One region of the Ferdinandcohnia jepli genome, then DNA from elsewhere that is predicted to be linked to it. Evidence: a T-box and tRNA genes for the amino acid it is inferred to sense, from the RefSeq annotation. Region 1 holds a T-box; the other regions hold tRNA genes.
The links. A T-box is a leader RNA that pairs with one kind of tRNA and senses whether it is charged. The one in region 1 lies ahead of argS (arginine--tRNA ligase), so its partner is inferred to be a tRNA-Arg.

Region 1 (9,500 bases):
CCGAATCTCCTGCGTATACTGACTCTGTTAAAAAAGGGTTTTTTGTATCAAGTGCATTGGACATTCCAAAGACAGGATTTAACGGTGTTGTTGCTGGAATATCACTATTCTCATGTTCATTTCGATTCTTCATTTTTCCACCTCCATTATTATCTTGGTGCTAACTTGCTAAAAACATACAGAAAAAGACTACTATTTTAACATTTTATTCCAGTGTATTTTCAAACAAACTCCTTGTACTGTTTTCTTTATACGTATTATGACTAAAATATTTTTAAAAAGTCTAAAAATTCAGTTGATTTTCTCCTCCTTGCTAAATATACTATAAAAAAGGGTCTAGGGGTGAACTTTCATGAAAAATAGGAAGACGTACACAGAGATCATGAAGTCACGGAATACGCAAAAAAGGAAATCTCCTGAAGTAACAGTATTAGACATATATATTCAAATGATCATTGATGAGAGCCTATTTAAAAGGAAAAAAGAATTATTAGAAACGAAAGTTAACGAAGCAATTGACTCAGGAAATGAAAGACTGTTCATGGAGTTATCAGTGGAATATGGAAAACTTGTAAACCGAGCGGTATAGAAAAAACTGACTAGCATCAAATGCTAGCCAGTTTTTTGTGATTATGATTTTGTAAATTGTGATTCCTCAGTTGAACCCTTCAATGCAGTAGTTGAAGATGTTCCTCCTGTAATAACTTGAGCCACTTCATCAAAGTAACCAGTACCAACTTCACGTTGATGTCTTGTTGCAGTATATCCATATTTTTCGCTTTCAAATTCAGCTTGTTGAAGCTCGGAATATGCTCCCATTCCTCTTTCTTTATAGCCTCTTGCAAGTTCAAACATGCTGTGGTTAAGAGCATGGAATCCAGCAAGTGTTACAAATTGGAATTTATAACCCATTTTTCCTAATTCCACTTGAAACTTTTCAATTGTGTCTGCATCAAGTTTTTTCTTCCAATTGAAGGATGGTGAACAGTTATATGCTAACAGTTTACCCGGGAATTTTTCGTGTATTGCATCAGCAAAACGTTGTGCCTGCTCTAAATTTGGTTCTGAAGTTTCGCACCAGATTAAGTCTGCATACGGGGCATACGCTAAGCCTCGTGCAATTGCTTGATCAAGACCAGCTTTCGTTCTAAAGAATCCTTCAGGTGTTCTTTCTCCTGTAATAAATTCTTGGTCTACTGGATCGATGTCACTTGTAATCAAATCTGCAGCATCCGCATCTGTTCTGGCTACTAGAATAGTAGGAACGCCCATTACATCTGCTGCTAAACGAGCAGAAATTAAGTTTCTAACTGCTGTTTGTGTAGGCAGTAGCACCTTACCGCCTAGGTGTCCACATTTTTTCTCAGATGAAAGTTGATCCTCAAAGTGAACGCCTGCTGCACCGGCTTCGATCATACCCTTCATAAGTTCAAACACATTTAATTGGCCACCGAAGCCAGCCTCTGCATCCGCAACAATAGGAGCAAACCAATCGGTATCGCCTTCGCCTTCTAAATGTTGAATCTGGTCAGCACGTTGTAACGCCTGGTTAATTCTTTTTACAACGCTTGGCACACTGTTTGCCGGGTATAAGCTTTGGTCTGGATACATATGACCAGAAAGGTTAGCATCTGCTGCCACTTGCCAGCCACTTAAGTAAATTGCTTTTAATCCTGCTTTGACCTGCTGGACTGCTTGATTTCCTGTTAATGCTCCAAGCGCATTAATGTAATCTTCATTGTTAAGTAAATTCCAGAGCTTTTCTGAACCTCGACGAGCTAATGTATGTTCTATGTCAATTGATCCTCGAAGACGAATGACATCTTCTGCTGTATATGTTCTTTCAATACCTTTCCAACGTGAATCGAATTCCCAGCTTTCTTGTAATTTTTGAACTCTTTCGTTTGTCATGTGTATATCCTCCTTAAGAAATGTATTATTTATATTTACTTTCCAAAAAGTTTATTTTTTCTGCTTTTTAATAAGATACATATTACATTGTTTGGTGATTTCCGCTCCTGGTAATCGCTACAATCACCCGTGTTATAACATATTATTCAACTTAATAACCAATAGCAAAAGTCATATAAACCAACAAGTTTTACTTTAACAACCCAAGTAAAAAAGTATTTTATAAAATCTCATAACCTGGTAATGTTAAAAACTCTTCAAATTCGTCATTCGTTATTAGTTTTTCGAATAGAGTCGTAGCTTCTTCAAAGCGGCCCGCTTCAAAATACTTGCTACCGACCTCTTGTTTAATTTTTTCAAGTTCTTCGTCCTTCAATTGTTGAACAAGTTCAAGGGTAACTTTTCTTCCGTCGTCTAAAACTCCCTTTGGATGGCGAATCCATTGCCAAATCTGTGCTCTTGATATTTCAGCAGTTGCTGCATCCTCCATTAGGTTGTGAATCGGAGCAGCACCACGTCCCTGTAACCAAGACTCGATATATTGAATTCCAACATTTATATTTGTTCTAACCCCTTGTTCGGTAATGCTTCCTTCTGGAATAGCTAAGAGGTCAGATGCTGTAACTTGGACATCCTCACGCTTTTTATAAATTTGGTTTGGTCCTGTCATAACCTCATTAAACACTTCCGCAGCAACAGGTACTAATCCCGGATGTGCTACCCATGTACCATCATGGCCATTTTTTGCTTCTCTTTCTTTATCAGCACGTACCTTAATAAATGCTTCTTCATTTGCTTCTGGATTGTTTTTTACAGGTATTTGAGCTGCCATACCGCCAATCGCATGAACATTTCGGCGATGACAAGTTTTAATTACATGCTGTGAATAAGCACTCATAAAAGGAACCGTCATTGTTACCACTGAACGATCTGGTAATATTACGTTCTCTACGTTTCTAAATCTTTTTAAATAGCTAAATATATAGTCCCATCTACCACAATTCAGACCTGCTGAGTGTTCCTTAAGTTCATATAAAATTTCATCTACCTCAAAAGTTGCAAGGATTGTTTCAATTAATACAGTTGCTTTAATTGTACCTTGCGGGATACCTAGTTCTTGTTGAGCAAAAATAAATACATCATTCCAAAGTCTAGCTTCTAAATGGCTTTCCATTTTAGGTAAGTAAAAATATGGCCCACTGCCATTTTCAAGTAATGTTGTAGCATTATGATAAAAATAAAGTCCAAAGTCTAGTAAACTTGCAGATATTCGATGTCCATCCAGGACAATATGTTTTTCCTCTAAATGCCAGCCGCGTGGACGTACAACGAGAGTAGCTGTTTCATTATTCAGCTCATACTTCTTCCCATTCGGATTTTCGAATGAAATCGTCCGCTTTACCGCATCTCTAAGATTTATTTGCCCATTAATAACATTCTCCCAAGTTGGAGAGTTTGCATCCTCAAAATCAGCCATAAAGACCTTTGCACCTGAATTCAGTGCATTGATAATCATTTTACGATCAACAGGTCCTGTTATCTCTACCCGTCTATCTTGGAGATCCTTCGGTATTGGAGCTACTGTCCAATTACTGTTACGGATATGCTCTGTTTCAGGTAAGAAATCTGGCATCTTTCCGTTCATAATTTCTTGTTGTCTTTGTTGTCTTTTTTCTAGAAGCTGTACCCTTCGCTGACCAAATCTTCGTTCTAGTTTCTCAATGAATGCCAATGCATCAGGTGTCAAAATCTCTTCAAATTGCTTATTCATCTTCCCTTTGACCTGAATCCCTGACGTTTGTGTCGTCATTCTCTTTCTCAACACCTTTCGAAATCTTGTTATAATACAGATTATTTAACATGTTAGTATTATATAACAGTGTTTTTAAAATTGGAACATTTTTCTTTAATTTTTTATATAACAATTTAAAAATAGTAAATCTGTATTATAACAATATATGACGTTTGATTATCTTGACATTTCGATAAAACAAAAAAACCTATTCACATGAATAGGTTTTTTATTTCTTTATTCTTCCTGCTTTTGAAATTCATTTGTATATGTGATTCTCTCTAACATTGTTGGGTGACCATAACGGAAGAGCTTTACCAAATATGGTGGATTTACCTGGCTCAATCCTGCCTTTGCTAATTTTTGAAACGAAGTGACTGCTGCCTGGTTGTCATTTGTCATTTCAAGCGCATACAAATCTGCTGCCTTCTCTTGATTTCTGGATACTGTATTTGAAACAGGATCTGAAACGAAGCTTAGCACAGAAATTAACAAGAGAAACAATGGAAGAACCGCAATATCTTTGACACTAGAAATTTTAAATCTGCTTCCCCATTTTTTGACCATGACATTCATTAGTTTACTTATAATAAATAATCCAACCAGAGTAAGTAGTAGATAGCCCGCTATTCCAAAGTATATATGTTTCATTACATAATGACCCATCTCATGTGCCATTATGAACAAAATTTCACTTTCACTTAATCTTTCTAAGGTTGTATCCCATAAAACAATCCGAGAATTGCTGCCAATTCCAGTTACATACGCATTTAATGAATTCGTTTTTTCAGACATGTTGACTTCAAATACGTGGTCTGCTGGAATATCTGCTCGATCTGCCAGCTCAAGTATTTTGCTTTCTAACTCTTTGTTCGTTAATGGGAAAAAGTCATTATATAGTGGGTCAATAATTACTGGTTGAACAAACATTAAGAACATAGAAAACGGTATTGAAAGTAACCATGCATGAAACCACCAGCGCTTCTCATTTCTTCTAATTAACCAGAATAATACACCTACTATTAAAATCATAAGCCCATAATTCACCCAGAAATCAATCAATACATCCTTCATCCAACTATTAGTTGATTGTACAGTTATATTATATGACTTTGACACATTATAACTAATCCAGGCTATTGGGAACGATAAAACTTCTACTAATAGAGATAACCAGAATAAATAAATGGCTGTTTGTAGAATTGAAAACTTTGTTGATACCTTTGACCAGTCTCGAAACTTTGCCGAGATACCTACAACTAACACGATGATATAGATTAACCACTCAAATGGAACAGATAAAAAATACAATAAGTTCTTAATTTGAGAATACTCTTGGCTTAATAATAGCTCCCGCTCATTCATGAATGTCTGTGGATCTGCCGGACTTCCTTTTAATTGTGATGGTATGTCCGTTGTTGCCCCGAAAAATAAATACCATGCTATAAATAAACCAAAGACAAGATAAATTCCTAAAGACCAACTAATTACTTTTTTCACTAAGCTGTCCCCCTTCATGTACAACCCTACTTACTAGTATTTTAGTAAAAAACATGGACAGTTAGAACAAGTTCTTTAAGTAGTCTGTCCAAGAACATATATAGGATAACCTGTAGTTCAAGTAAAAAAGGACATATGTAAGTGAAAAACTATTGAATTATGAAACTAGATAGAATATGATAAGTAACAATAATATTGATTCAATGAGGAAGAGAGTAATTATGATAAGTACAATAGAGAGTTAGGGATGGTGGAAGCCTAACGTTCTTTTCATAATGAAGCGCACTTCTGAGAAGCTCACCTGAACCTCCTTAAGTAGGGTGTGCCGGGTAAATCCCGTTATTTATTTTGCATAAGCAGGTTCATTGTGAACAATTGGAGTGGTACCGCGGGAAAATCTCGTCTCTTTTATAGAGGCGGGATTTTTTTATTTTCGAATGGAGGTTAAAAAATGGAAGTTATAAAACTATATGCTGAAGAAATCACAAAGCAGCTAAAAAACAAACTTACCTATGAAGAGGTTTACAAACTAATCGAAAAGCCAAAATTTAGTGAGCAAGGAGATCTTGCATTTCCCTGTTTCACACTGGCAAAACGTTTCCGTAAGTCTCCTGTGGAAATAGCCAAACAAGTAGCAGAGACACTTCAACATTCCATTTTTGAAAAGGTTGTTGCTAACGGCCCGTACGTAAACTGTTTTTTACAAAAGGAATCCGTAAGTAAAAAGGTTCTTAGCTCTATTTTAGAACATGGTGCAAGTTACGGGAGTTCAACAATAGGTCAAGGAGCTACGGTTACGATTGATTTTTCATCTCCCAATATCGTAAAACCATTTTCGATGGGACATCTACGGTCAACGGTTATCGGTAACTCGCTTTCTAAAATTGTGGAAAAGTGTGGCTATCAGACTGTACGAATTAATCACCTAGGGGACTGGGGAACACAGTTCGGAAAACTAATTGTGGCCTACAAACTTTGGGGAAATGAGCAAGTAGTTCAAAACAATCCAATTACCGAATTACTTACTCTTTATGTGCGGTTCCATTCTGAAGCAGAGTCTAACCCTGGTTTGGAGGATGACGCGAGAGCATGGTTTAAAAAACTTGAAGACGGTGACCAAGAAGCTCATGAGTTATGGAATTGGTTTAGAGAGGAATCCTTAAGAGAATTCTCTCGTATCTATTCATTATTAGAGGTTGAATTTGACTCTTATAATGGTGAAGCTTTTTACAATGATAAGATGCAGCCTACAATTAACCTACTGTTGGACAAAAAGCTTTTAGTAGAGTCAGCTGGAGCGGAAGTTGTAGACTTAACAGAGCATCAGCTTCCCCCATGTTTGATAAAAAAGTCTGATGGTGCAACCCTTTATGCGACAAGAGATGTTACAGCAGCGATTTATCGTCAGAACACCTATTCATTTCAGAAGGCAATCTATGTTGTCGGACATGAACAAAGTCTGCACTTTAAGCAGATCTTCCTGGTTCTTGAGAAGTTGGGCTTTGAGTGGGCTAAAGAAATGGTCCATGTTCCATTTGGTTTTATATTAAAAAACGGGAAAAAGATGTCGACACGGAAAGGAAAGATTGTCCTTTTAGAAGAGGTAATTATGGATGCGATTGACCTGGCTATGAAAAACATTGAAGACAAAAACCCAGGCTTGGCTAATAAAGAAGAAATCGCTAAAACTGTGGGAGTTGGGGCAATCATCTTTCACGACTTAAAAAATGAACGTCTCAATAACGTCGAGTTTTCATTAGAGGATATGTTAAAGTTTGAGGGAACGACGGGTCCATATGTTCAGTATACCCATGCGCGGGCTTGCTCCATTTTACGAAAAGCTGGAATGGAAATAGCACCATCTGTAAATGGACTATCAGACCCACATAGCTGGGCAGTAGTTAAACTTTTAATGGAGTTCCCTACGACAATTGAAAAAAGTATGCAGCTTTATGAACCATCGGTTATTGCAAAATATGTGCTTGAGCTATCTCAAGAATTTAATAAGTATTATAGTCATGTGAAGATACTTGGGGATGACCCTGAACAAGTTGATCGCCTTTCACTTGTAAATGCTGTCACGATTGTATTGAAGGAAGGCTTAAGATTACTAGGGATAAAAGCACCAGAAGAAATGTAAAAAGAGAGACAACTAAATTGTCCGCATAAATAAAAAACTGCCCCCCAATTGTTAGAAACACCTAAACAATTAGTGGCAGTTTTTTATTCTGGATGATGTTGATATTTTTCAAGACTGACCCTTTTATTATCAATTACTTCAATACCTTCATCTTCTAGAAACAACACCTGTGCCTCATGTGTTTCTTGGTCATTAATTCCAAGTTCTCCTTTTGAATTAATGACCCGAAACCATGGTAGTTTGTATTTTTTACTCATTGAATGAAGTACCCTAACTACCTGCCTTGCACCTCTTGGACTGCCAGCAAGTCTTGCAATTTGACCGTACGTCATTACCTTTCCAGATGGAATTTGTTTAATGATAGCTACTACTCTCTCTGTAAAAAGATTCATATTTTCATTTCCTTAAAAGAAGAATGAATAAATACTTAATGCAATAATTGAACTTAGTACAACCACAATTACATTTGCACCCAAATATGCAACTACAAAAGCAACGACTGCCCCAATAATTCCAAACCATATATCTTCATTAATCGTGAATATCCCTGGGATAATTAATGCTCCTAGAATTGCAAAAGGCACATTTTTAAGAACTCCTTGAAGAAAAGGAGGCAGTTTTACAGAATTGAAAACGACGAGTGGCAACATTCTTGGAATATATGTAACAAGCCCCATCCCAATAATCATGAGTAGTATTGTTTTATCCATTTTCAACTTCCTCCTCTTTATTCCTACCTAAATGGACAACTGCTTCAATTCCTATTGCTGAAACTAGTGTCGCTGAAACAATTGACCAGCCTGGTTCCATGAAAAAGGAAAAAATGGTGTTTAGTACAGCAGCACTAGCAGCCAGAACGACAACTTTACGTTGTTTTTTCATGGATGGTACAAGTAACCCTATAAACATTGCATATAAAGCAACAGACATGCTTTGCTGTAAGACACTAGGCAGACTTGAACCAATTACATGACCCACTCCGGAAAAAGCAACCCAGCTTCCATATGATACAGATATAACGCCAAACATATACCCCGTAGTCACAGTACCTTCTTTAACAGCAGCAACAGAAAATGTCTCATCGGTTACCCCAAAGGAATAAAGCGCCTTTTTGACTGGATGGTCTTCCTCAACTTTTTCATTAAGAGACGCACACATTAGGAAGTGGCGGATATTTAAGATAAATGTTGTAAGAATAATTTCGAATACACCCGTTCCCACTGCGATAAGCTGTAAAGCTATGTATTGTGAGGCTCCAGCAAACACAATTAAGCTCATCATCACTGTTTCTGTAACAGAGAGACCTGTTGTTTTTGCTAACAAACCAAATGTAAGTGCAATTGGCATGTATCCTATGGCAATACTTAACCCTGCTTGAACACCACTACGGAAATCTGATTGTTTTTTAACTAGTACTGTTGTAGACATTCCCTCTTGTATCCCCCAAACTCCGTTTTTATTATCTATTCTCTTAAAAATGAGGTTATATTTCAATCTTTTTGACTTTAAAAGGTGAGATTTTTCTATTTATCTACTTTTTTGGGATAGTCGGGAAGGAGTACTATCGTCTATATTTCATTCTATAGGCGTTATTTTGGTTCTATCGTCGTTATTTTTTATTCTATAGGCGTTAAATTATTTCTATCATCGTTAATTAAATTTTATAAGCGATAATTCATTACTATCGCCGTTAGCAAAAAAAGTCCTACACGAAACACAATTTACCGTCCTAATAAAAAAGCACCCCATCCCTGAGGTACTTCTACTAATCTATTTCCCTTTAAAATTCGGTTTTCTTTTTTCACTAAAAGCTGCCAGTGCCTCTAATCGATCCTCAGTTGGAATCGTGACTTCGTATGCTTTTCTTTCAATTTTCAATCCCGTTTGCAGATCTGTATTCATCCCCTGCTTAATTGCGAATTTGGCTTGTTGCAGAGCGATAGGTCCATTTTTCAACATGGCATTTGCTAGATTTAAAGCTTCAGTTCGTAATTCCGTACGTGTAACGACGCTAGTTACAATTCCATATGCATATGCTTCTTCTGCTGTCATACGCTTTGCCGTTAAAATTAACTCCAAAGCTTTTGTTTCACCAATTAACCTTGGAAGACGTTGTGTACCGCCAGCTCCTGGAATAATTGCTAAGCCTGTTTCTGT
Region 2 (17,424 bases), on a different contig from region 1:
TTTCATCAGATTTTGCTGGTTCATTAAGTGACTGCCGAGCAGCTGCAATCTTAAATGAAAACGCAGCAATCTCAGGACCCAATCCATCATGAAGTTCTCGCCTTAACCTTCTTCGTTCATCTTCACGTGTCGTTACTATGCGTTGGCGAGATAGTTGAAGTTCTTTTGTTATTCCTAATGTATGTATTACTGAGCCAGTTTGACGCACCAGATTGTTAATTACTTGTCTGTCTTCATTAGACCACACATCATCTTTATCTCGATGCTCGACAACGAGCTCCGCAACTTTTTCTCCTTGATAATATACATCAATACGTTCTGGGTCGTTTCCAGGTGCACCACTTGATGCTGCAACGGTACCATTTGGCCAGACTAGCGCTGCATAAGGTAACCTTAAAGCATCCCGGAATGAAATAACAATCGCCTCTAATATACGATTAGGTGAAGTGGTAACATCAAGCCTTTCTCCCAATCTAACAATTGCTGCATATGGATCCTGCCTATCTCCATACATTAGTTTATTCACGATAAGTTGAAGTCTATTATGCAATGGTTGAACTACAATCGCTACCCCTACAGTACCAATTAAAGATACCAAAGCTGTTTTGTCATCAAGAAAGGTTAATCGTAATGCATATACAATACCCGTATATATCGCTAATAACATTCCCGATAATATTCCATATCGAAGCGTTCGGTTAATCAAAGGGTCAATTGACCATAGTCGATACCTAATTATCGCTAATGAAAAAGATAACGGTATCAAGGATAAGGCAACCAAATAAAGTGTCTGACCCAAAAGGTTTCCCCAAATAGTAGAGGCAGGAATTTGAACTGATAAGATAACCAGTATAATAGATATACTAAAAGCAAAAACAGGAAATTTAGTTTGTTGCCGTTGTAATGAGGTGAATTGCTTTCTATAACGTTGTATCTGATAATATCCCATTAAAAGTAAAATACTCCATTCAAGAACGAGTAAAAACCCTTCTAAAACAGAGGGTAAAACAGGAGAAAAAAGAATAAAAACTTCTACTATTATATAAGAAAGTGCTAAGAAGTGACTTAAACGTCGTGAAGATCGATGATCTGGAAAATAGCAAATAACCAAACCAAGTAACGTTATTGAAAAAAATCCTATCACTCTAGCAATCCCTTCAAGCTTTGGAAATTCGTTGTAAAAGGGGTCTGCTATAGTCAAAGTTAATCCAAATAACATTAATGTTATAGCAACAAGGAATGCCATCGAGTCTTTTGGACGCTTTACCAAAATTAGTATACCAAGGATAACATTACACAATGTAAATAGAAGCGAAGTAAATAATAGATAAAAGGCATACCGGCTCGTGTTTAGTCCAACCGTTTTTAATTCTTTTTGGATTTCAGGGGGTAATGAGCATGTATCACAAACCCGTTGAAGTTCCCCAAATAGTACAGGTATGTTTAAAATAAAAAGGACTGTTGTAATAACTACCATACTAATCGAAAAGGCCCGTATAAGTACCCAGCGTTTTGTCATACAACAGCCCTCCATTTCTTGTTATTTGTCTATCTAATTTTAGAAGTTTTCGATTTCAGTAGTAGCTATTACCTTTTTTTGTCTACCAAGTAAAATCATCCCTATGCCGCCATATAAACATAAGGTTATTAAAGAACTTATAAATGGTTGTATAGGTCCAAGTTCTATAAACCCTGTAATTAACTGCAATACGCCAAATAAAACAAACCATTTTGAAGCAATTTTCGCTCTAACTAAGCCAATTGTAATAATAAGCATGCCCACGTAGGATAACAGAAAGAATAAGAGATGTGGAATGAAGTAAACCGGTGTTTCAAAAATCCATTGAAGAAGTGATACCATCGGTTCCCGTTCTAATGTTGCCATACCTCTTTGGATAAGTGCCTCTGTTACTAAAATTACAAAGAAGAAGTTTCCAACTAATGCGGTAAGGGCACCTAGATAAGTTACCACCTTTCCTCTTCCATGAACTTTATGAGTAATACCAATCAAAGCAGGTATATTAGCAATAGCAAACCCTAGTACAGAAAATGTGAAAAACAGTGTATATCCAGGTCGATCATTTACCCAGTCAAGAAATGCAATGTCTCCCGCTAATGGTGGACCAAACAAAGTAACAATCTGCAAAATTGCAGATATTAAAAAGCTCACCCCACCGATGAAGATAATAAAATTTTTCGAAGAATCTTTTTCCATTTGTCATCGCTCCCTTAATGAGTTATTTCATACTCATTGTATTTGAGCGCACTTTTATAAGTCATGGGAGTAACTCCTACAAAAAGTCCTATCTTTACTCCTAAAATCTTTATAGTACATATTACTTTAAAACATAATAGAAAAGACCCGTTTCTATATAAAGAAACGGGTCTTTTTGTATACGCCCTCGGCAGGATTCGAACCCACGATAAGAGAACCGGAATCTCTTGTGCTATCCACTACACTACGAGGGCAAAATTGAAATGCGTATGCTTTTTTAAGAGGAACATCGACTAAAGTCCGCCACGTCCTGTGGCAACGTCGATGTCAGCACATCCTGTGCAAGTCCGACAAGCGCTGGAACCCCGACGAGGAGGCTATTGCCGCCGCAGGAGGGGTGAAGCGACCTCGAGGGGCTAGGCGCAGAAGCTGGACATATATAACTTTATAATTTTTGCATACATATATACTAATTTAATACTACAAACTGCACTCACAATTATATTCGAGAATTCACTCCATTGCAAGTTGCATGTTTTAAATCCATAAGATAAGGGTATGATGGAATACGTATGATTTTTTTCTTTTCCGTATATCAGTTATCATTGGATTAGAAGATATTGAATAGAATAATTTTAGTAAAGCGAAATGTTTGACCTTTACTGACCTTAATTGTATGATGGAAATACATAGTAAGTTAATTTTGACATATAAAGGATAAGGGAGGAAGTAATAATGAACTTAATACCTACAGTCATTGAACAAACAAATCGCGGAGAGCGCGCATATGACATTTACTCACGTCTTTTAAAAGACCGTATCATCATGCTAGGAAGTGCAATTGATGATAATGTTGCAAACTCAATCGTTTCTCAGTTATTATTCTTAGCGGCTGAGGATTCTGAAAAAGATATTTCTATATACATTAACAGCCCAGGTGGATCTATCACAGCTGGTATGGCAATCTACGATACAATGCAATTCATTAAACCAAAAGTATCAACCATTTGTATCGGTATGGCTGCTTCAATGGGTGCATTCCTATTAGCTGCTGGTGAAAAGGGTAAACGTTTTGCACTACCAAACAGTGAAGTGATGATTCACCAACCACTTGGCGGTGCTCAAGGGCAAGCAACTGAAATTGAAATTGCTGCAAAGCGTATTCTTTTCTTACGTGATAAATTAAATCGTATCTTAGCTGATCGTACAGGTCAACCATTAGAAGTTATCGAAAAAGATACTGATCGTGATAACTTCATGACTGCTGAAAAAGCACTTGAATATGGTTTAATTGATAAAGTAATGTTCCCAACAGATAATAAGTAATAGCAACAAAAAATCCTCTCACTCTTATTCGTGAGAGGATTTTCTTATGCTTCTTTTTGAACAAATGCAGTTAAAGCTTCAACTGCTGCTTCTTCATCATGACCTTCTGCTATTAATGTAACAGATGAACCTGAGCTGACTGCTAAACTCATTAACCCCATGATGCTTTTAGCGTTTACCTTTTTTCCGTCTTTTTCTAAGAAGATATCAGCATTGAATTTATTTGCTTCTTGAACAAATAATGCTGCCGGACGTGCTTGTAAACCAGTCCTTAAACCAACTTCCACCTTTTTCTCAACCATTTTTCTTCCTCCTCGTTTTTCTCAAGCTTTTCTTGTGGTTTGTTTTTTGTAAACTTAGAGTGTTTCCTTGTATACGTATATAACACCGTTAAGGTTTCATTTCTTTTTTATGATAGCGTTTTAATTTATTGTAAAAAAGAGACTAAGCTTAATAGCTTAGTTGTCCAGAACGTAGCTTTTCTGCAATCTCGTCAATTTTTCGCAAACGGTGATTGATTCCTGACTTACTGATTTTCCCCGATGAAACCATTTCACCAAGTTCTTTAAGCGTTACATCTTGGTAGGCAACTCGTAATTCAGCAATTTCACGTAGTTTATCAGGTAATATTCCTAAACCAACTGTTTCATCGATATAACGAATATTTTCTACCTGTCTAATAGAAGCACCAATTGTTTTATTTAAGTTCGCAGTTTCACAATTCACTAATCGGTTTACTGAGTTTCTCATATCGCGAACGATACGCACATCTTCAAAGCGAAGTAATGCCTGGTGTGCTCCGATTACGTTTAGAAATTCAGTAATCTTTTCTGCCTCTTTTAAATAAGTGATATATCCTTTTTTGCGCTCTAATGTTTTGGCATTTAGGTCAAAGATATTCATTAACTCGCAAAGAGAATCATTGTGCTCCTTATAAGAGGAATAGATTTCAAGATGATATGATGACGTTTCTGGATTGTTTACTGACCCACCGGCAAGAAATGCACCTCTTAAGTATGAACGTTTACAGCATTTTTTCGTAAGCAAATCGGATGAGATTTCCTGACGTAACGAAAAGCCTTCGAAAATCTTTAAATCTTCTAAAATACCTCTGGCATTTTCAATTAAACGTACAATGTATACATTGTTTTTCTTTAACCTCATTTTTTTACGAACTAACAACTCTACTCCTACATTGTAGCATTTTTTAAGTAAAGTATAAATTCTTCTCGCAATAGCAGCGTTTTCTGTTTGTATATCAACTACTACTTTTTGATTGGAAAAGGAAAGTGCGCCATTCATTCGGATTAAAGCAGAAAGTTCAGCTTTTGTACAGCAATCCTTTATGTCTAAGTTTGTTAATTCTTTTTTGGTCTCTGATGCAAATGACACAGCTTCTCCCCCCTTTTTATAACAGACATTTATTTTTTGGGCAGCAAGTCATATAACAACGACGCCACCTTAGTGGTATCGTGTCGAATAACTCCATCTTCATATGAAATAATTTTATCATGAATAATGGTTAGCCCCATAGCAGATAGCCTTTCTGTATCGTAATACACAGGCTTTGCTAATTCCTTGGCATATTTTTCTTTAATATGTTCTGGAACTTCTTCATCATTTACAAGAATTGTATTTATAAACGCGAGCCCCATATGATCATATAGAGCTTGAACATGATCGCTTGCTGTGAAGTCTAAGGTCTCCCCCGCTTGAGTCATCACGTTACAAATATAAATTTTCTTGGCCTTTGCCTTCTTTACCTCTTCTCCAATTTTCGGAACAAGGAGGTTTGGCAAGATACTTGTATATAAACTTCCTGGCCCTAGGACAAGCAGGTCTGCCTGTCGAATGGCGTTAATCGTTTCAGACAAAGGTTCAATATCGTCAGGAGTTAAAAATACTCGCTTAATTCTTTTTCCGGAATAAGGGATCTTTGATTCACCAGAGACAACAGAGCCATCCTCCATTTCAGCATGTAGAACAACACTCTTGTTAGCAGCTGGGAGTACTTTTCCTCTTACTTTTAACACCTTGCTCATCTCACCGATTGCGTGAACAAAATCTCCAGTTATTGTTGTCATGGCAGCCAAAATTAGATTTCCTAAAGAATGACCGGATAATCCATTTCCTCCAGCGAACCGATGTTGAAATAGATCTTCAATAAGCGGTTCTACATCAGAAAGTGCTGCTAATACATTACGTATATCTCCTGGTGGTGGGATATCCATTTCATCTCGTAGTCTACCAGAACTGCCACCGTCATCTGCAACCGTTACGATTGCAGTGATATCAACTGGTTGAAATTTCAACCCACGTAAAAGAACAGAAAGTCCTGTTCCACCACCGATGATGACAATCTTAGGTTGTTTAGGTTCAGACATCACTTTCTTTCCTTTCGCCTTTCAATATCTCGGTGGGATACGTGGGTTTCATATTCACCCTTGAAATAATTTGCAAAGTATTCAGCAAGAGTAACTGAACGATGTTGACCACCAGTACATCCAATCCCTATAACAAGCTGGCTTTTACCTTCACGTTTATATTGAGGAAGCATAAATGTTAGTAAATCAGTAACTTTTTCAATAAATTTATTTGTCTCATTCCATTTTAATACATAGCTTGAGACATCTTCATCTAACCCTGTTTTAGGTCTCATTGCTTCAATGTAATGAGGATTAGGCAGGAATCTAACGTCAAAAACCAGGTCAGCATCAATCGGAATTCCATACTTAAATCCAAACGACATCACATTCACTGAAAATGTTGGACGGGAATGTGAAGCAAATTGCTTTAGTATTTTTTCTCGAAGATCGCGAGGTTTTAAATCAGATGTATCATAAATGTATTGCGCTCTACCCTTTAATTCATCAAGTATTTCTCTTTCATTTTGAATACCTTCTAAAGGTGAACCCGTTGGAGCCAGCGGATGGGAACGTCTTGTTTCCTTGTATCTAGTAACAAGCGTAGAGTCCTTCGCGTCTAGGAAAAGGATTTGTGGTGTAATCCAAGATTTTTCAGATAGATCATCAAGTGATTCGAATAAGCTATCAAAAAATTCTCTACCTCGCAGATCCATAACGAGTGCTACTTTATTCATTTTGCCACCTGATTCTTTCATAAGTTCCAAAAACTTAGGTAGTAAGGTTGGTGGCAGATTATCTACACAAAAGTAGCCTAAATCTTCAAAGCTTTGAATCGCAACTGTTTTTCCCGCACCAGACATACCTGTTATAATGACTAATTGAATTTCACTAGTTGAGCCTGTACTCATTCTTTCTCCCCCTTACTCCTAACTCGGATCTAACCGATATGACAATAATTCAAAATCAGGTGTGTATGTAAATGTACCATATATGATTCCTGAACCTTTCAACACATAATCTAAAATGTGAAAGTCTCCAGGTGCCATTGGTAAGGATGAGATATCTGTAACATCATGCCATTGAAGAATACCTTCCTCACATTCATCTACATTTTCACCTTCATATTCTGTTGCTAAAAAGGAAAACATCATCCACTCGGAGGTGATTTTGTCTCCATCTTTTATGATAAAAGTAAAAATACCCTTTATGTTTGGATTTTTTAAGTAAATACCGGTTTCTTCCCGATATTCTCGAATACACGAATCCCGGATAGATTCACCGATTTCCATCTTGCCACCAGGGGCAACCCACCACCCACGTCGTGGTTTTTGTAACAATAAAACTTTATTATCTTTCCGTAACACGCAGTTAGTAACTCTCTGCACACTATTCACCCCAAGTCGGCTTGCACGTAACGACCGTTTGTAAGCATTCTATTGTTATTATTATACTATTTCTCAAAGGTAGTCACAACGAACAAGATTTTCTTATTTTATTCTATGGCATTGTCGTATCTTACATATGTAAATAAGGGTTGAAATATGAAAAAGGATTTTTTCTAAGAGGCAAAAAAAGGGGGCACAGAGGATGTATCTGTGCCCAAAAGAAATCTATTTTATAAAAAGGGGGTCAATTACTATCTTTATAATACTGGAAGAATATTTCACTCGTGTTACAACAGGGTTAAATACAAATTACGAAAATAGGCTGGCGTTTACAATTGCCTCTCAAAGCCTTGAAACAATTGATTTATAGGTCTTTTAACCCCTTTGAAAATGGTGCAAAATGTCTATAGAATTTGTTTGGACATTATATTTTTTAAATGTAATTTACTTTCAGTCTTAAAAAGCAATTGAAATGTATTTCACTTCTATATATTCATCAATTCCGTAGTGACCGCCTTCTCTTCCTAAGCCACTTTCTTTGAACCCACCAAATGGTGCCTGGGCAACAGAAGGTAGGCCGTCATTGAGGCCGACAATTCCATACTCAAGTTGTTCAGAAATACGTATCGCTTTTCCGATATTCTCAGTAAATACATATGCAGCCAGGCCATATTGTGAGTTGTTTGCTCGTTGTATTGCTTCTTCTTCTGTTCTAAATGTAGTGATTGGTGCAAGTGGACCAAAGGTTTCCTCTTTCATACAGAGCATTTCATCAGTAACATTCACAAGAACAGTTGGTTCGTGGTAATAACCTTCTTGGTCGTGAAGTCTGTTTCCTCCATACATAATACCAGCGCCTTTTGAAACTGCATCTTCAATATGTTCTGTTACTTTTTCAAGTGCTGCCTGATCAATTAATGGACCGATATCAATACCTTCGTCTAAACCGTTACCTACCTGTAGACCCGCAACAGCCTTTTGGAATTTTTCCTGGAAAGAATCAGCAACAGATTCATGAACATAAATTCGGTTTGTGCAGATGCACGTTTGCCCTGCATTTCTAAACTTTGAACCTACAACCCCTTCAACTGCTTTGTCCAGATTTGCATCGTCCATCACAATGAACGGCGCGTGTCCTCCAAGTTCAAGGGAGATTTTCTTAACTGTATCTGCAGCACCCTTCATTAAAAGCTTACCAATCTCTGTAGAACCAGTGAACGTTATTTTTCTAACACGATTATCTTCAAGCCAGCTATCACCTATTGCACGAGCATTACCCGTAACAACATTAATAACACCCTTAGGAATACCTGCTTCACCTGCTAGTTCTGCTAGTCGAATAGCAGTTAACGGTGTTTGTGAGGCCGGTTTCACTACAGCAGTACATCCAGCTGCAAGTGCAGGTCCTACCTTTCTTGTAATCATTGCCGCAGGGAAATTCCAAGGAGTTATCGCCGCAATTACCCCTACCGGTTGCTTATGAACTAGAATTCTTTTATTTGGATGAGAAGCCGGGATTGTTTCTCCATAGATTCGTTTTCCTTCTTCTGCGTACCAGGAGATAAAGCTATTGGCATACATAATTTCCCCTATCGCTTCCTTCAATGGCTTTCCTTGTTCCTCAGTCATCAAACGCCCAAGCTCTTCTTTATGTTCATCGACTAACTGATACCACTTCATCAGTAATTGCCCGCGTTCATTCGCCGTTTTAGCTGCCCACTCCTTAAAAGCTGCATGCGCTGCATCTACTGCTTTTTTCGCATCATCTCTTCCTCCTCTTGGAACAGTTGCAATGACCTTTTTTGTTGCAGGATTAATTATTTCAATTTCTTCTCCAGATGTACTACCTACTTTTTCTCCGTTAATATACATAAAATGAGTTGGCATAAATAAGCCTCCTTTGTTTTTATTTTCCATTCTTATTGACTATTAATCTTTTGTTTTGATAAAACTACTTCTATTGATTGTTCTAATATTGCAAGCCCTTCAAAGAGCTGCTCATCCGTTATGACGATTGGCATAAGAAGTCGGAGAACGTTACTATAAACTCCTGCACTTAGTAACAAAAGCCCACGCTGGTTAGCTTCCTTAATAATTTCATTTGTAAGTCCCTTTGCTGGAAGCTTTGATTTTCGGTCCTCTACGATTTCAATAGCACACATTGCTCCGAGTCCACGAATATCACCAACACATTCATACTTATCATATAGATGCTGAAACTTTTCCATAACCAGTTTACCAATTTTTTCAGCTCTTGCGTTCAAATTTTCCTCTTCAATAATATCAATTACAGCCAGAGCAGCTTTGCATCCCAAAGGACTTCCACTATATGTACCTCCTAGCTCCCCGGGATCGGACTGATCCATAATTTCACTTCGTCCAATAACACCACTGATTGGGAAACCGGCTCCTAATGACTTAGAAACAGTAATCATATCAGGGATTACATCAAAATGATCAATCGCAAAATAACGGCCTGTTCGTGAAAAACCTGTTTGAATTTCATCTGCAATAAATAAGATACCGTGCTCTTTACAGATTTGATAAACTCCTTGAACAAACTTCTTTCCTGGAACAATAAAGCCGCCTTCTCCTTGAACTGGCTCCATAACAACTGCCGCTATTGTTTCTGGTGCTACCTCTGTGATTAAGAAATTCCGAAATTCTTCAACCATAAAGTCCTCGTATTGTTCGATTGATAGTCCTTCAGGTCGGCGATAATGGTAAGGATATGGAGCTTTATAGATTTCAGGTGCAAACGGACCAAACTCATATTTATATGGCTTCACCTTACTTGTCATTGTCATAGTGAGCAAAGTTCTGCCATGAAAGCCTTTAGAAAAGGATACTATTCCTTGTCTTTTGCTATATTTTCTTGCTATTTTTACCGCATTTTCAACTGCCTCAGCCCCGCTATTTTGAAGCAGAACTTTTTTATCATGGCCACCAGGTGCCAGTTTTGCTAGTTTTTCAGCCAATTCGATATAAGCTTCATACATCATAATATTAAACCCCGTATGAATGAATTGATCGACCTGTTCATGTAATGCTTTTTTTACTTTCGGATGACAATGTCCCACGTTAATCGTTCCAATTGCTCCAACAAAGTCAATGAATGTGTTACCATCAACATCTTTAATAAGTGCACCTTCTGCTGATTGTGCAAATAGCGGAGTACCAAAACTGACTCCTTTCGGTACAGCTTGTTTCCTTCTTTCTAATAATTCTTCTGATTTTGTACCAGGTACATTTGTATGAATTGATGCAAAACTCATTATACGATCATCCTTTCTTAGCAATTGTTCAATAATATATATCTAGCAATATTTATGCCAAAAAAGAACTGAACGACAAAAACTACTGACCTATTTTTAGTGTCAGTAGTTTTTATTGTTTAATGTTAAAAAACATTTTCAAAGTTATTTTGCTGTTCGGCCATAAGTTTCTGATACTTTCTACTTACTGATGATTGACTAATTCCAAGTGCCTTTGCTGCCTTTGTAGTGGTTTTATAATGTTTCATTGCCATTAATATAAGCTGCTCTTCCACCGAATCTAATGCTTCCTGAAGAGGTAAAATCTTCGTAACAATCGGCTTGGTCTTTTTCAATTCACTTCCTAAAAGAAGGAATCTATTAACAAATTCAGCATCGATTGCTTCATCATCAGCTGAGACCACTAAGCGTTCAATCATATTTTGGAGTTCACGAATATTGCCCGGCCATGAATGGACCTCTAATAGATTAAGAGCATCAGGTGTTAGATGGTAGTTTCGATTGTATCTTTCATTCAATTGTTGAATAAAGTGAAAAGCTAATAATGGAATATCCTCTGACCTCTCACGTAACGGCGGTATATGTATCGGAATGACATTTAACCGATAAAATAAATCTTCTCGAAATTCCCTTTTCTCAACCATCTTCTCTAGGTTTTTATTTGTTGCTGCAATGATTTGGACATCTACTTTAATAGGTTTTGTGCTTCCTATAGGGATTACCTCTTGTTCTTGAAGAACGCGAAGAAGCTTTACTTGAAGATGTAACGGCATTTCTCCAATTTCGTCCAGAAATAGCACGCCACCATCAGCTTGTTTAAAATAACCTTCTTTTCCATTTCTCTCTGCACCTGTAAAAGCTCCCTTGCTATAACCAAACAATTCACTTTCGAGTAAGTTTTCTGGTATTGCTCCACAGTTTAACTTAAGGAAAGGCTTCTTGGAACGTTTTCCAAACTGGTGAATCGCTTGGGCAATTACCTCTTTCCCAACTCCCGATTCACCATAAATGAGTACGGTCGAGGAAAAGTCGGCGATTTTCTTCACCTGTGTCATAATCTGCTCCATTTTAGTACTGCAATATATCAATTTTTTATAAAATAAATCCTTTGTTTTCATATCATCTAATTCACGTTTATATTGGTCAGTAATCTCTCTCATATGGCGTAATTCATTTTTTAATTTAGTTGTTTCTGTAATATCCCTTGAAGCAATGATGATCCGAGATAAATCCCCATTCTCATCAAAGATTGGCTTTCCAACAGCAAGGATTTTTTTTCCTGCCTTTGTTTCCTGTACCACGGATACTTTTTTCTTTTTTTCTAAGACAAGCCGTGTTACAGAAGGACTAAATAAGCCTTTTTGTTCAAGTTCAATAATATTTTTTCCTAGCAAACTCTTTAGTTCGACTCCCCAAAACTGAGAGATTTCAGTATCACTAAAACGAATTAATTCTCCTTTTGCATTTACAACAAGTATTTCATCATAGATGCTCGAAAGTATTGCATGCAGGTCATTATTCAAATCCTTTATATATTCTATTTCATTTGCCATCTCTTCAACCATTGGCAAATCTTGAACAATAATAATCATTCCATCAACTTGGTTTTCTGGTGTGTATATTGGACTAAAATCAACTAATACACTCATTGTTGTAGTAATCTGAAGCTGGTTTAAAACTGTAGATCCAGTCCTAAACACATTTTCGATATGTTCTTTTGCGAAGATTTCATCTGCGGATTTATGTAGGATGTTCTCTGGGGCCATTTTTATCATTTTTAATGCTGAATCATTGTAGGAGACGATATTTTTCTCACGGTCAACGACAAGGATTCCCATTGGAATCGAGGTTAGAATTACTTTTAAAAGGTCAATGTTTTGATTACCTTGTCTAAATAGTTCTGCTAATACATCTTCTCTTAAAATATATCCGCACAACTCGCCTTTCTCATCCCTTGTTAAAGCAAAGGGTTCTCCAATCATTTGAAAAATTCCAGGAAGCGAAATGTTCTTGCTGAACTGAGAGATATTATTGATAGGGATTAAACTTTTCGTGACCTCTTGAACTGATGCTCCCGTTTTATAAGCATGTATTGGGAGATAGCCAATAATGGTATTATTTTGTTTCAGAAAAAGGTAAGGTTCTTGGACTTCTGGTATAAATGATGTTACTGTTTCATTTTCAAGCTCCTCGATATCAACACATACTAGTGGTTTGACTAGTCTTTGATTAATAGAAAACAATGACTACAATCCCCCTTTTCTATTGATTATTTATATTATATCATTAATAATTGCAATTTTTTAACAAATCAAAAAAATAAAAAAAGAGAAGATTTTACCTTCTCTAATGCGTACAATTCGTATTTTTCATTCCAAAACAATTGAATCATCCTTTATGTATGTTAATACCATACCTGGAATGACTTCGTCGCCTATTTGGACCTCTATCGAATGTACTCTTCCATTGATTCCAACAGTGATTGCTTTGTTTTCACCATTCAACGTTTGAATAATAAAGAGTGGTTCCCGCTCACCTATCTTTGATTTCTCCTTTATTGGAATTTCCTTAATTACCCCATGGTAGGGGCTTGTAACTATTTCATGGTGTTCCACTCATTCACTTCCTCCCTCATTTCCTTTGTAGTAAAACTTATGCAAATTATGTGCCAATATGGAACCCCGTACAGTATGGGTTTATATTCGGTTTTCCTTTTAAGAGATATCAATATTATTCAGAAGTGCATAACTTATTCTGTTTTACATAATGTGGTGTACATACGATATTCATTGTAACTATCTGTATATTTGGTATGAATTTTGCATGAGTATATTTAGAGAATTATAGTAGGAGGTTATTAGATTGGTGAGGATAAATGATCACACAGTCATTGGAGGTAACACAATGGTAGATGCGTTAACGAATTCGCCAAGAAATGATGGATATAGAATGCCTGGTGAATTTGAACCTCATAAAGCAACCTGGATGCTATGGCCAGAAAGAACAGATACGTGGAGACTAGGTGCAAAACCTGCTCAAAAGGCTTTTGCTGAGGTAGCGATTGCTATTTCAAAATTTGAACCAGTCACAATTGGTGTCTCCTCAAATCAGTACGAACATGTTCGAGAAATACTTCCAAAGCAGATTAGAGTTGTTGAAATCTCCTCTAATGATGCATGGATGAGAGATATCGGGCCAACCTTTGTTAAAAATGACCAAGGTGCGATACGCGGTATTGACTGGGGTTTTAATGCTTGGGGTGGGCTTGAAAACGGCCTATACTTTCCATGGAATTTAGATAATCTGGTCAAACAAAAGGTATTAGAAATAGAGCAAATTGACAGATACGATGCCCGTGATTTTATTTTAGAAGGCGGTTCAATCACAGTAGATGGGGAAGGTACCCTTATAACAACAGAACAATGCCTACTTAATAAAAATCGTAATCCACTGCTTACCAAGGAAGAAATTGAAGAAAAAATAAAGTCTTATCTTTCTATCGATAAAATTATCTGGCTAAAAAGTGGGATGCTTTACGATGAGACTGATGGACATGTAGATGAAGTTGTTTTTTTCGTAAGACCTGGTGTAGTTGCAATAAGCTGGACAGATGATAAAACTGATCCACAGTATGAAGTACTTGCTGAAGCATACGAACGTCTACAAAAGGAAACAGACGCGAAAGGGCGAAAACTGGAGATTCATAAAATTCATATTCCAAATCAAATTGAAATGACAAATAAGGATAGTGACGGTATTGATATTGCACGCCATAGTTACGGCCGCAAACCAGGAACAAAACTAGCTTGTACGTATATAAATTGTTACATTTGCAATGGCGGCGTTATTATCCCTGCGTTCGGAGATCCTTTTGACAAGATTGCTTTTAACAAAATACAAGAGCTTTTCCCTGAAAGAGAAGTCATTCAAATAAATACAAGGGAAATTGCTTTAGGTGGCGGAAATATTCACTGCATTACCCAGCAGCAACCGCGACCATAAGAGGAAAGGACTGATCATATGAGCAAAGGTAAATTAAAAATTGCTTTACTGCAACATAGCTGTACTGAGGACCGTCACTATAATTTAGAAAAGGCTGTTGAAATGGTAAAAGCGGCTGCGAATCAAGGGGCGAAAATTATATGCACACAAGAACTTTTTACAGGGATGTACTTTCCACAAACAATTGATGTAACTAAATATGAATGGGCAGAGCCTATTCCAGGACCTACCACAACTATCATGCAAAATTTAGCCCGTGAGTTAGGAGTCGTCATTATTACATCGCTTTATGAGTATGTGATAGATGGTATGTATTTTAATACTGTTGTAGTGTTTGATGCCGATGGAACAAATCTAGGAAAATATCGTAAGCACCATATACCTGAAGGTCCTCAATATATCGAAAAATATTACTTTACTGAAGGTGATACGGGTTATCCTGTATTTGAAACGAAATTTGGAACAATAGGAGTTTTAATTTGCTGGGATGAGTGGTTCCCAGAACCATCTCGAATTTTAGCTTTAAAAGGGGCTGATGTTATTTTTTATCCATCAGCAATTGGCTCTGAACCAGATAACCCTGAACTTGACACTTCCCAAACTTGGATGGATGCCATTCGTGCGCATGGTATCCATAATAATCTTTTCATTGCAGCAGTGAATCGAGTAGGACGTGAGGATAGTAAGGAAGGATATATGGAGTTTTATGGACGGAGCTTTATTAGTAATCCTTGGGGAACAGTTATTGAAGAAGCAAAAACAAAAGAAGACGAAATCATACTAGCGGAGCTTGACCTTTCAGAAATTACAAAGGCACGTAACATTCTTCAGTTTCATCGCGATCGAAGACCTGATAGTTATGGGGAACTGTTGAAACGAGTCTTGAAATAACTAGTAAAATACTTATAAAATATCCCGAAGACCACTGTGGTCACCGGGATATTTTTGTTTCCCTTACCAATTATGTAAAAGGTAAGGTAGATTGAAAAAGCAGTGGAATATCCACTGCTTCCTTATACTTACTCTTTATCTAGTATTTCAAGCACTTTCCTAAACGTAGCCACAACCTGATCAACTTCCTCAATCGAAATTGTTAATGGTGGCTCGATACGGAATGTCTTTGAGTTTACAAGCGTCCCTGCAACTAATACTCCATTATCAAAGAGTCCTTTCGAAACCTCAAAGCCAATTTCATCTGTGTGGAACTCAACACCAATTAACAGTCCTTTTCCTCGAATCTCTAATACTTGTTCAGGAAAGTCGTGACCAACCTCCTGAAGCTTTTCTAACATATATTCACCAACCTCAGCTGACCGTTGGGGTAGCTTTTCTTCAAGTAATATATCAATTGTTGCTATTGCTGCAGCACATGCTAAAGGGTTTCCACCAAAGGTAGTGGTATGCATAAATGGATTCGGGAATAAACTGCTGAATACCTCCTCAGTAGCTACAACAGCACCCGCCGGCATTACACCACCGCCGAACGCTTTTGCCAAACAAAGGATATCCGGTACAACGCCATATCCTTCTGCTGCAAACATAGTTCCCGTACGCCCCATACCTGTTTGCACTTCGTCAAAAATGAGCAATGCTCCAAATTCATTACAAAGCTCCCGAACCTCTTTTAAATAGCCATCCGGAGGTAGCACTACACCACCTTCACCTTGAATAGGTTCTAGAATAACTGAGTTTACATCTTCGCCAACTAGAGCACATGATTCAAAAGTTTTCCTCATCATATCAATATCCCCAAATGGTACATGACGAAAGCCTGGAATCATTGGGAGAAACGGTTTTCTAAATACTCCCTTAGCTGTTGCCGAAAGTGAGCCCAAACTTTTTCCGTGAAAGGCTCTTGTTGTAGCAATAAAGGTAGTTCTATCACTATGCATTTTTGCAAGTTTAAGAGCCGCCTCAACGCTTTCAGTTCCACTATTGACAAAGAATGAGTATTTTAAGTCCCCAGGTGTAATATCAGCCAAAATCTTTGCAAGCATTGCTCGTAAAGGATCAAGAAGGTCCTGACTATGAAGAGCCTGTCGGTTAAGCTGGTCAGTTACAGCTTTTACGACTTTGGGATTTCTGTGTCCTACATTATAAATTCCGAAGCCACCTAAGCAGTCAATATATTCCTTCCCATTCACATCTTTAAAGCAGGATCCTGAATCCGACCATTCAACAGCTGCGAATTGCTTATCCTTCGTTACTGTTTTTCGGTAATCAAGGAATCCTGGATTAACATGCTCCCTAAATCCATCTACCGTTTCGCGTGTAATCCATTCAGCTTCTTCTTTCGTAATACTTTCCTTTTCAATTATCGATAACACCTTTTTTATATACCCGTTAACCTGTGAATAATCCTTTTTTACCAAGCTTTCGTTTGTAATCTCTACACTCATTTTTTCTCTCCTTATGTTTAGTTTTCAAACCAACCCGATGGTTCGACCTGTAAATTGATATTTATCTGTTTAATCTCTGTAAATTCATCAAAGCCAAATGTTCCTAGGCCACGTCCAATTCCGCTTTGCTTATAACCACCCCATGGTGCTTCATTGTAAGTTGGGTGGTACGTATTAATCCATGTAATACCTGCTCGAATTTTTTTAATGACACGAAGTGCCTTTGCTCCATCCTGAGTGAAGACACCTGCCGCTAGTCCATACGCGGTATTATTTGCAAGCTCAATCGCCTCTGCTTCATCCTTGAATTTTTGTACAGCAAGGACCGGTCCAAAAATTTCTTCCTGAACAATTCTCATTTCTGGAGTTGTATCAACAAAGATTGTTGGTTCTACAAAATATCCATTTTCAAGACCATTTGTAGTAATTCTGCTGCCACCACAAACTAACTTTGCT
Region 3 (5,782 bases), on a different contig from region 1:
ATCAATACAACGCAGAATAGCGGGTTCGTTCTTTTCTATCAAACCACATTTTTCGCATATTAAAAGATTTTGAGTTGATTTCACCATAAACCCCTCACCACACGCACACAAAACTCCCTTATCCAACTTTTCAAAACTATATTCCGGTACTCGCTTATAAGAAGACTCAGCCAAATGCAGGGAAACCAGTTTTTCTGCAAGATTATAGTGTCTTACTGAGATTTTTGACGGTATTAAATCTAGTTTGCAAACAAAACGATTAACTTGAGTTGGGAAAACAATTGGTAAACTCATGGGGGCTTGATATAGGAAAAATTCGGGATTAACAAAGACCAGATGAGATTCGATTGGAAAGTTGAAACCAAGAGAGTGGAGTAATTGTTTTAGAAGTGCTTCACTACGGTTTAGTTGAATGAGGGGGCTTTTAATAATTTCTGTTCCTGAAGAGGTGTACCATTTATTATCTTTAAGATAATAGTCTCCTTCGTAATTCTTCACCTCAAACATTAAAATTTTTGACTGGAAAATTACGAGTGTATCAATTTGGAATTGGGTGTTATTCACTTCTAGTAGAAGGTCACGAAGTATGATGCAATCCACCTTAAGGCTCTCAAGCCACTTATCAAACACCAATTCTCCTTTGTATCCTTTTTCAAGACTGTAAAACTGATTTTCATATTTTTCTTCTAATTTTGATCGACCACGCAGACTGGTTAGTAGTAGTAATTCTTCTGGAAGAGTACGTTTTTTAATAAGTAACACATCCCTTTCTATAACTATCATTCTATAAATTCTATTCGTTTTATCTTTTCCCTTCCAAAAATCAAAACAATTTGTCCAAATTTTTCTCTGAAAAACGGTCTAATTTAAAAATAGGGCTCGTATACATAGTAGTACAAACTGCCTTAGGAGGGAAAAGAATGCGTAAAATTACAAAATCAACATTAGCTGCAACTGTTATATCTTCTTCTGTTTTACTTTCAGGATGTGGCTTATTTAGTGTAGAAAAAGAGGTTGCCCAGATGGATCCGCCTCAAGAGGAAGCGGTTGATACAACAGTTACAACTGGTGAGGACCAATCAACTGAAACTACAGCTGATCAAGAGGAAGCTACTACTGAAACAGTGAAGCGTGATTTGTATCTAATTGATGAAAATGGGTTAGTTGTGCCTTATTCAGCAGAGTTACCAAAAACAGATGGTGCTGCACGGCAAGTACTTGAATATTTAGTAGCTGGTGGCCCAGTGAATGAAATTTTACCAGATGGATTCAGAGCCGTGATTCCTCAAGACACTGAGGTAGATGTAAAACTTGAAGGTAGCACAATCATTGCTGACTTCTCCAAAGAGTTTAACACATACAATGCTGAAGATGAGAAGAAAATTCTAGAAGCAATTACTTGGACATTAACTCAATTCGACACTATTGAGAATGTTGAAATCAGAGTGAACGGTCATGTGCTTGAAGAAATGCCAGTTAACGGTACGCCTATCTCTGAAGGCTTAAGCAGAGCTGATGGAATTAATCTTGATAATAGTGGTGTTGTAGACATTACAAACTCTCGTCCTGTGACACTTTACTTCTATGTTCAAAATGACGAAACTGAATATTATGTCCCAGTCACAAAACGAATTGACACTACTGAGAAAGATCAAGTAGCTGCAGTCGTAAGTGCATTAATTGATGGTCCAAATATTACATCAAATTTATTGAGCGAACTTCACCCAGATGTCGAGCTGCTAGGTTCAAAACTTGAGGATGGGAAACTAACGCTTGATTTTAATGAAGCTATCTTTGGAAGCTTTGATGAAAATATGATTTCTCAACATGTGTTAAATACGTTAGTTTTATCATTAACTGAAAATCCTGAAATTCAAAGTGTTGCTGTTACTGTTAATGGAGAGGCTGACATTTTAACTGAGGATGGAAAGACGTTAACTGAGCCTGTAACTCGTCCAACGAACGTTAATACAGGGAGTTTCTAAAGAGTAGCAAAGTCTCTAATTATTATTAGACATTTTTGCTATACTATATAGAGGATACGTAAGAGGTAGGCTCACAGTAGCCCGCCTCTTCTTTAAATTTTCCGACATAATGGGTTTGTGAAGATTGGAGGTTATAAAGTGAGAGTAGATGGACGAAACCAAGAACAGTTACGGCCAATTCACTTTGAAATGAATTATGTAAAGCATCCTGAGGGCTCTGTCCTTATTACAGTTGGTGATACAAAAGTAATATGTAATGCTAGCGTTGAAGACCGTGTACCACCTTTTATGCGTGGCTCAGGTAAAGGATGGATATCAGCGGAGTATTCGATGCTTCCAAGGGCTACAGAGCAACGAAACATAAGAGAGTCCTCAAAAGGAAAAGTGTCAGGGCGAACAATGGAGATTCAACGTCTTATTGGACGTGCATTAAGGTCAGTTGTTAATTTAGAAAAACTAGGGGAGAGAACGATCTGGATTGACTGTGATGTCATACAGGCAGATGGTGGAACTAGAACAGCTTCCATTACCGGTGCATTTGTTGCAATGGCCATTGCTATTGATAAGCTATTTTCCGATAAAAAAATTAGTGAATTTGCTTTAACAGATTATTTGGCAGCGACATCAGTCGGTATAGATCCAGAGTTTGGTGAGATTTTAGATTTAAATTACATAGAAGATTCAAAAGCAAATGTTGATATGAATGTTGTTATGACCGGTTCTGGAGAATTTGTTGAATTACAAGGAACTGGAGAGGAATCTACCTTCTCTCGTAATCAGTTGAACACATTACTAGAATTGGCTGAAAAAGGGATAAATGAGTTGATTTCTTTACAAAAAGAAGTACTTGGTGAGATTGCAAATCAAATAGGGAAGAGGGACTAGTAGCATGCAAGAAATTATGATTGCTACAAAAAATGCTGGCAAAGTAAAAGAATTTAATAATCTATTTGAGATTAAAGGGATTAAGGTCAAATCCTTACTTGATTTTCCAAGCATTGATGATATTGAGGAAACGGGAACAACCTTTGCTGAGAATGCTAAAATTAAAGCAGAAGCAATTTCTAACAAGTTTAAGATACCTGTTATCGCGGATGATTCTGGCCTATCCGTTGATTATCTGAATGGTAGACCTGGTGTTTATTCAGCTAGATATGCTGGCGAACAAAAAGACGATACTGCCAATCTTAATAAAGTTTTAGCTGAACTAGAGGGTGTACCCGAAGACAAAAGAACTGCCAGGTTTCATTGTGCGCTTGCATTAGCAATTCCTGGTGAGGAGACACAGATTGTTGAAGGGACTTGTGAAGGCATCATAACTGATAAGCCTGTCGGTGCGAATGGATTTGGCTATGATCCCGTTTTTTATGTTGTAGCAAAAGGGAAGACAATGGCACAGCTTACCAAGGATGAGAAAAATGAAATTAGTCATCGCGGTAATGCATTACGGAAATTGGACAAGCTTTTACAGGATCGAGAGGAATTATTAAAATGAAAGCTTTATTAATAAGTGATAGTCATGGCTGGACAGATGAACTTGTGAAGATAAAAGAAAGGCACAAAAACGAAGTTGATTTTATGCTGCATTGCGGAGACTCTGAGCTTCCATCAGTATCATCAGAAATGAGTGGCTTTTCTGCGGTGCGTGGAAATTGTGACTTCGACTCCAGCTACCCGGAAGATTCGGTTGTTCTTTTAAATGGAAAAAAAGTTCTGCTTACTCATGGTCATTTATATAATGTAAAAATGACGCTAATGAATTTGAAATATCGAGCTCAAGAAACGGGAGCTAACATTGTTTGTTTTGGTCATTCCCATATAGCGGGTGCGGAATTAATAGAGAAGACTTTATTTATCAATCCTGGAAGCATTCGTTTACCAAGAATGCGAAAAGAAGGAACATATGTTATACTAACAATTATTGAAAATAAGATTGAAGTGACTTTTTTTTCTACAGAAGGAAAAGTTATTGATAAGCTAACAACTCGGGTTTCATTGGGTTAATTAGAGAATGGGAGTGAGAAATCACTCCCTTCATAAAAAATATTTCATAAAAAATGTTGACATATTTTTTCTATGTGACTATAATAAAAAATGTCGCTAATGAGTTATTGAAGCGAAAACAACTTGTCCCAGTAGCTCAGCTAAGCGTAAACATCATTGAGATTCCTCGATGTAGCTTTGTTCCGACGCATTAATCATCCTCGAGTTTTCTTGAAGAGGAAGGAACAGGATAGCGCAATATAGATAGTGGCTTACTGAACATAAAATAATTTAATAATATTGTCCCAGTAGCTCAGCTGGATAGAGCAACGGCCTTCTAAGCCGTCGGTCGGGAGTTCGAATCTCTCCTGGGACGCCATCTTACATAATCAACTCTTTTCCTTTGGAAAAGAGTTTTTGTCATTTTAGGAACAAATCATGATACATGACTTCCGGATCCAGTTGTACAATTTAAAGATCCCTTAATTATCTCAGAAATAACATTAAAATTTATTTCTTAATAAATATCTTTTAGTTTCCCCCAAGATCCCTTCCTTTTCATTCAGTAAAAACCCTAAACCCAAACTCTTGAATTTTTCTAATTTCATAAAAAATTTCATAATTTTTAAACCGCGTGGCTGCAACGTTGTAAGCGGATACAACTTATCTTATTAATCAAAATATCTAACAATTCTTTAAAATGGTGTTGACTACTCCAAAAAATGGGCGTAATATAGGCTCTAATATAAAACAATTACTAGCAAAAATTACTAACTAACAAGAGTGAATTGCAGCGCAAGAACAGTCCTGACATAACAATTTCATCGTAATAATTTATGATGGAACGAAATGTAATTGGATTATTTTTTGTACCTAAAATTTCACTGGTGTAAAGCGTCTCTGTTTAAATGTACTAAAGGGGTGTGTCTATGTGAGTGAGCAATGGATATTTTTGAATGATCAATTTGTAAAAAAAGAAGATGCAAAGATTTCAGTATATGACCACGGATTTTTATATGGTGATGGTGTCTTTGAAGGAATAAGGGTGTATGATGGAAACATTTTTCGAATGGAAGATCATAATGATCGACTTTTCCGTTCGGCAAAATCAATCATGTTAACAATACCTTATTCAAAGGAAGAAATGATTGACCTGGTCGTACAGACGATAAATAAGAATCAATTAAAGGATGCTTATATTCGTATCGTCGTTTCACGCGGTGTGGGGGATCTTGGATTAGATCCATATAATTGCAAGAGAGCACAGGTGGTTATTATTGCAGAACCGCTAGCTATTTTTCCAAAGCATTTGTATGAAACAGGAATCGATATTGTTACTGTTGCTACCAGAAGAAATCGACCGGATGTGCTAAGTCCAAAGGTTAAATCATTAAATTACTTAAATAACGTCTTAGTAAAAATTGAAGCACATTTAGCTAACGTTAGTGAGGCACTAATGCTTAATGACCAAGGCTATGTTGCTGAAGGTTCAGCCGACAATGTATTCATAGTAAGAGGAAATGAAATTCTTACTCCACCAGGTTATATTGGTGCGTTGGAGGGGATTACAAGAAGCGCAATTATTGAAATTGCTAAAGACCTCGGATATGACATGAGGGAAGAACCATTTACAAGACATGATGTGTATACTGCAGATGAAGTATTTTTAACTGGTACTGCAGCCGAAGTTATTGCCGTCGTTAAGGTGGATGGCAGAGTAATTGGCGAAGGGGTACCTGGAGAGAATACGAAAAAATTACTTAAAGTATTTAGGGAAAAGGTTGTAGCTGATGGTGTAAAAGTTTACAAGGAAG

Region 2: it encodes a tRNA-Arg, which carries the amino acid that the T-box ahead of argS (arginine--tRNA ligase) is inferred to sense. The anticodon was not compared.
Region 3: it encodes a tRNA-Arg, which carries the amino acid that the T-box ahead of argS (arginine--tRNA ligase) is inferred to sense. The anticodon was not compared.

The regions. Positions count from the first base shown of each region.
Region 1 covers NZ_JBFOKR010000014.1:639-10,138, reverse strand. Annotated here, with positions in the region: gene AB3M96_RS15375 (hypothetical protein) at 1-133, opposite strand, end outside; gene AB3M96_RS15370 (IDEAL domain-containing protein) at 353-589, shown strand; gene aceA (isocitrate lyase) at 631-1,911, opposite strand; gene aceB (malate synthase A) at 2,132-3,721, opposite strand; gene AB3M96_RS15355 (M48 family metallopeptidase) at 3,941-5,203, opposite strand; T-box leader at 5,398-5,613, shown strand; gene argS (arginine--tRNA ligase) at 5,655-7,343, shown strand; gene AB3M96_RS15345 (MGMT family protein) at 7,427-7,735, opposite strand; gene AB3M96_RS15340 (AzlD domain-containing protein) at 7,748-8,053, opposite strand; gene AB3M96_RS15335 (AzlC family ABC transporter permease) at 8,046-8,771, opposite strand; gene AB3M96_RS15330 (enoyl-CoA hydratase-related protein) at 9,114-9,500, opposite strand, start outside.
Region 2 covers NZ_JBFOKR010000013.1:68,814-86,237, forward strand. Annotated here, with positions in the region: gene AB3M96_RS14830 (sensor histidine kinase) at 1-1,519, opposite strand, end outside; gene AB3M96_RS14835 (hypothetical protein) at 1,559-2,215, opposite strand; tRNA gene AB3M96_RS14840 (tRNA-Arg) at 2,398-2,469, opposite strand; gene clpP (ATP-dependent Clp endopeptidase proteolytic subunit ClpP) at 2,951-3,541, shown strand; gene AB3M96_RS14850 (HPr family phosphocarrier protein) at 3,586-3,843, opposite strand; gene whiA (DNA-binding protein WhiA) at 3,992-4,933, opposite strand; gene AB3M96_RS14860 (gluconeogenesis factor YvcK family protein) at 4,963-5,925, opposite strand; gene rapZ (RNase adapter RapZ) at 5,925-6,815, opposite strand; gene AB3M96_RS14870 (NUDIX hydrolase) at 6,834-7,301, opposite strand; gene AB3M96_RS14875 (hypothetical protein) at 7,495-7,662, shown strand; gene AB3M96_RS14880 (NAD-dependent succinate-semialdehyde dehydrogenase) at 7,749-9,164, opposite strand; gene gabT (4-aminobutyrate--2-oxoglutarate transaminase) at 9,212-10,567, opposite strand; gene AB3M96_RS14890 (sigma 54-interacting transcriptional regulator) at 10,693-12,810, opposite strand; gene AB3M96_RS14895 (biotin/lipoyl attachment domain-containing protein) at 12,937-13,182, opposite strand; gene aguA (agmatine deiminase) at 13,472-14,569, shown strand; gene AB3M96_RS14905 (carbon-nitrogen hydrolase) at 14,588-15,460, shown strand; gene AB3M96_RS14910 (putrescine aminotransferase) at 15,589-16,968, opposite strand; gene AB3M96_RS14915 (aldehyde dehydrogenase family protein) at 16,986-17,424, opposite strand, start outside.
Region 3 covers NZ_JBFOKR010000033.1:461-6,242, reverse strand. Annotated here, with positions in the region: gene AB3M96_RS22820 (nuclease-related domain-containing protein) at 1-783, opposite strand, end outside; gene AB3M96_RS22815 (GerMN domain-containing protein) at 921-1,985, shown strand; gene rph (ribonuclease PH) at 2,124-2,870, shown strand; gene AB3M96_RS22805 (XTP/dITP diphosphatase) at 2,875-3,480, shown strand; gene AB3M96_RS22800 (metallophosphoesterase family protein) at 3,477-3,989, shown strand; tRNA gene AB3M96_RS22795 (tRNA-Arg) at 4,271-4,347, shown strand; gene ilvE (branched-chain-amino-acid transaminase) at 4,900-5,782, shown strand, end outside.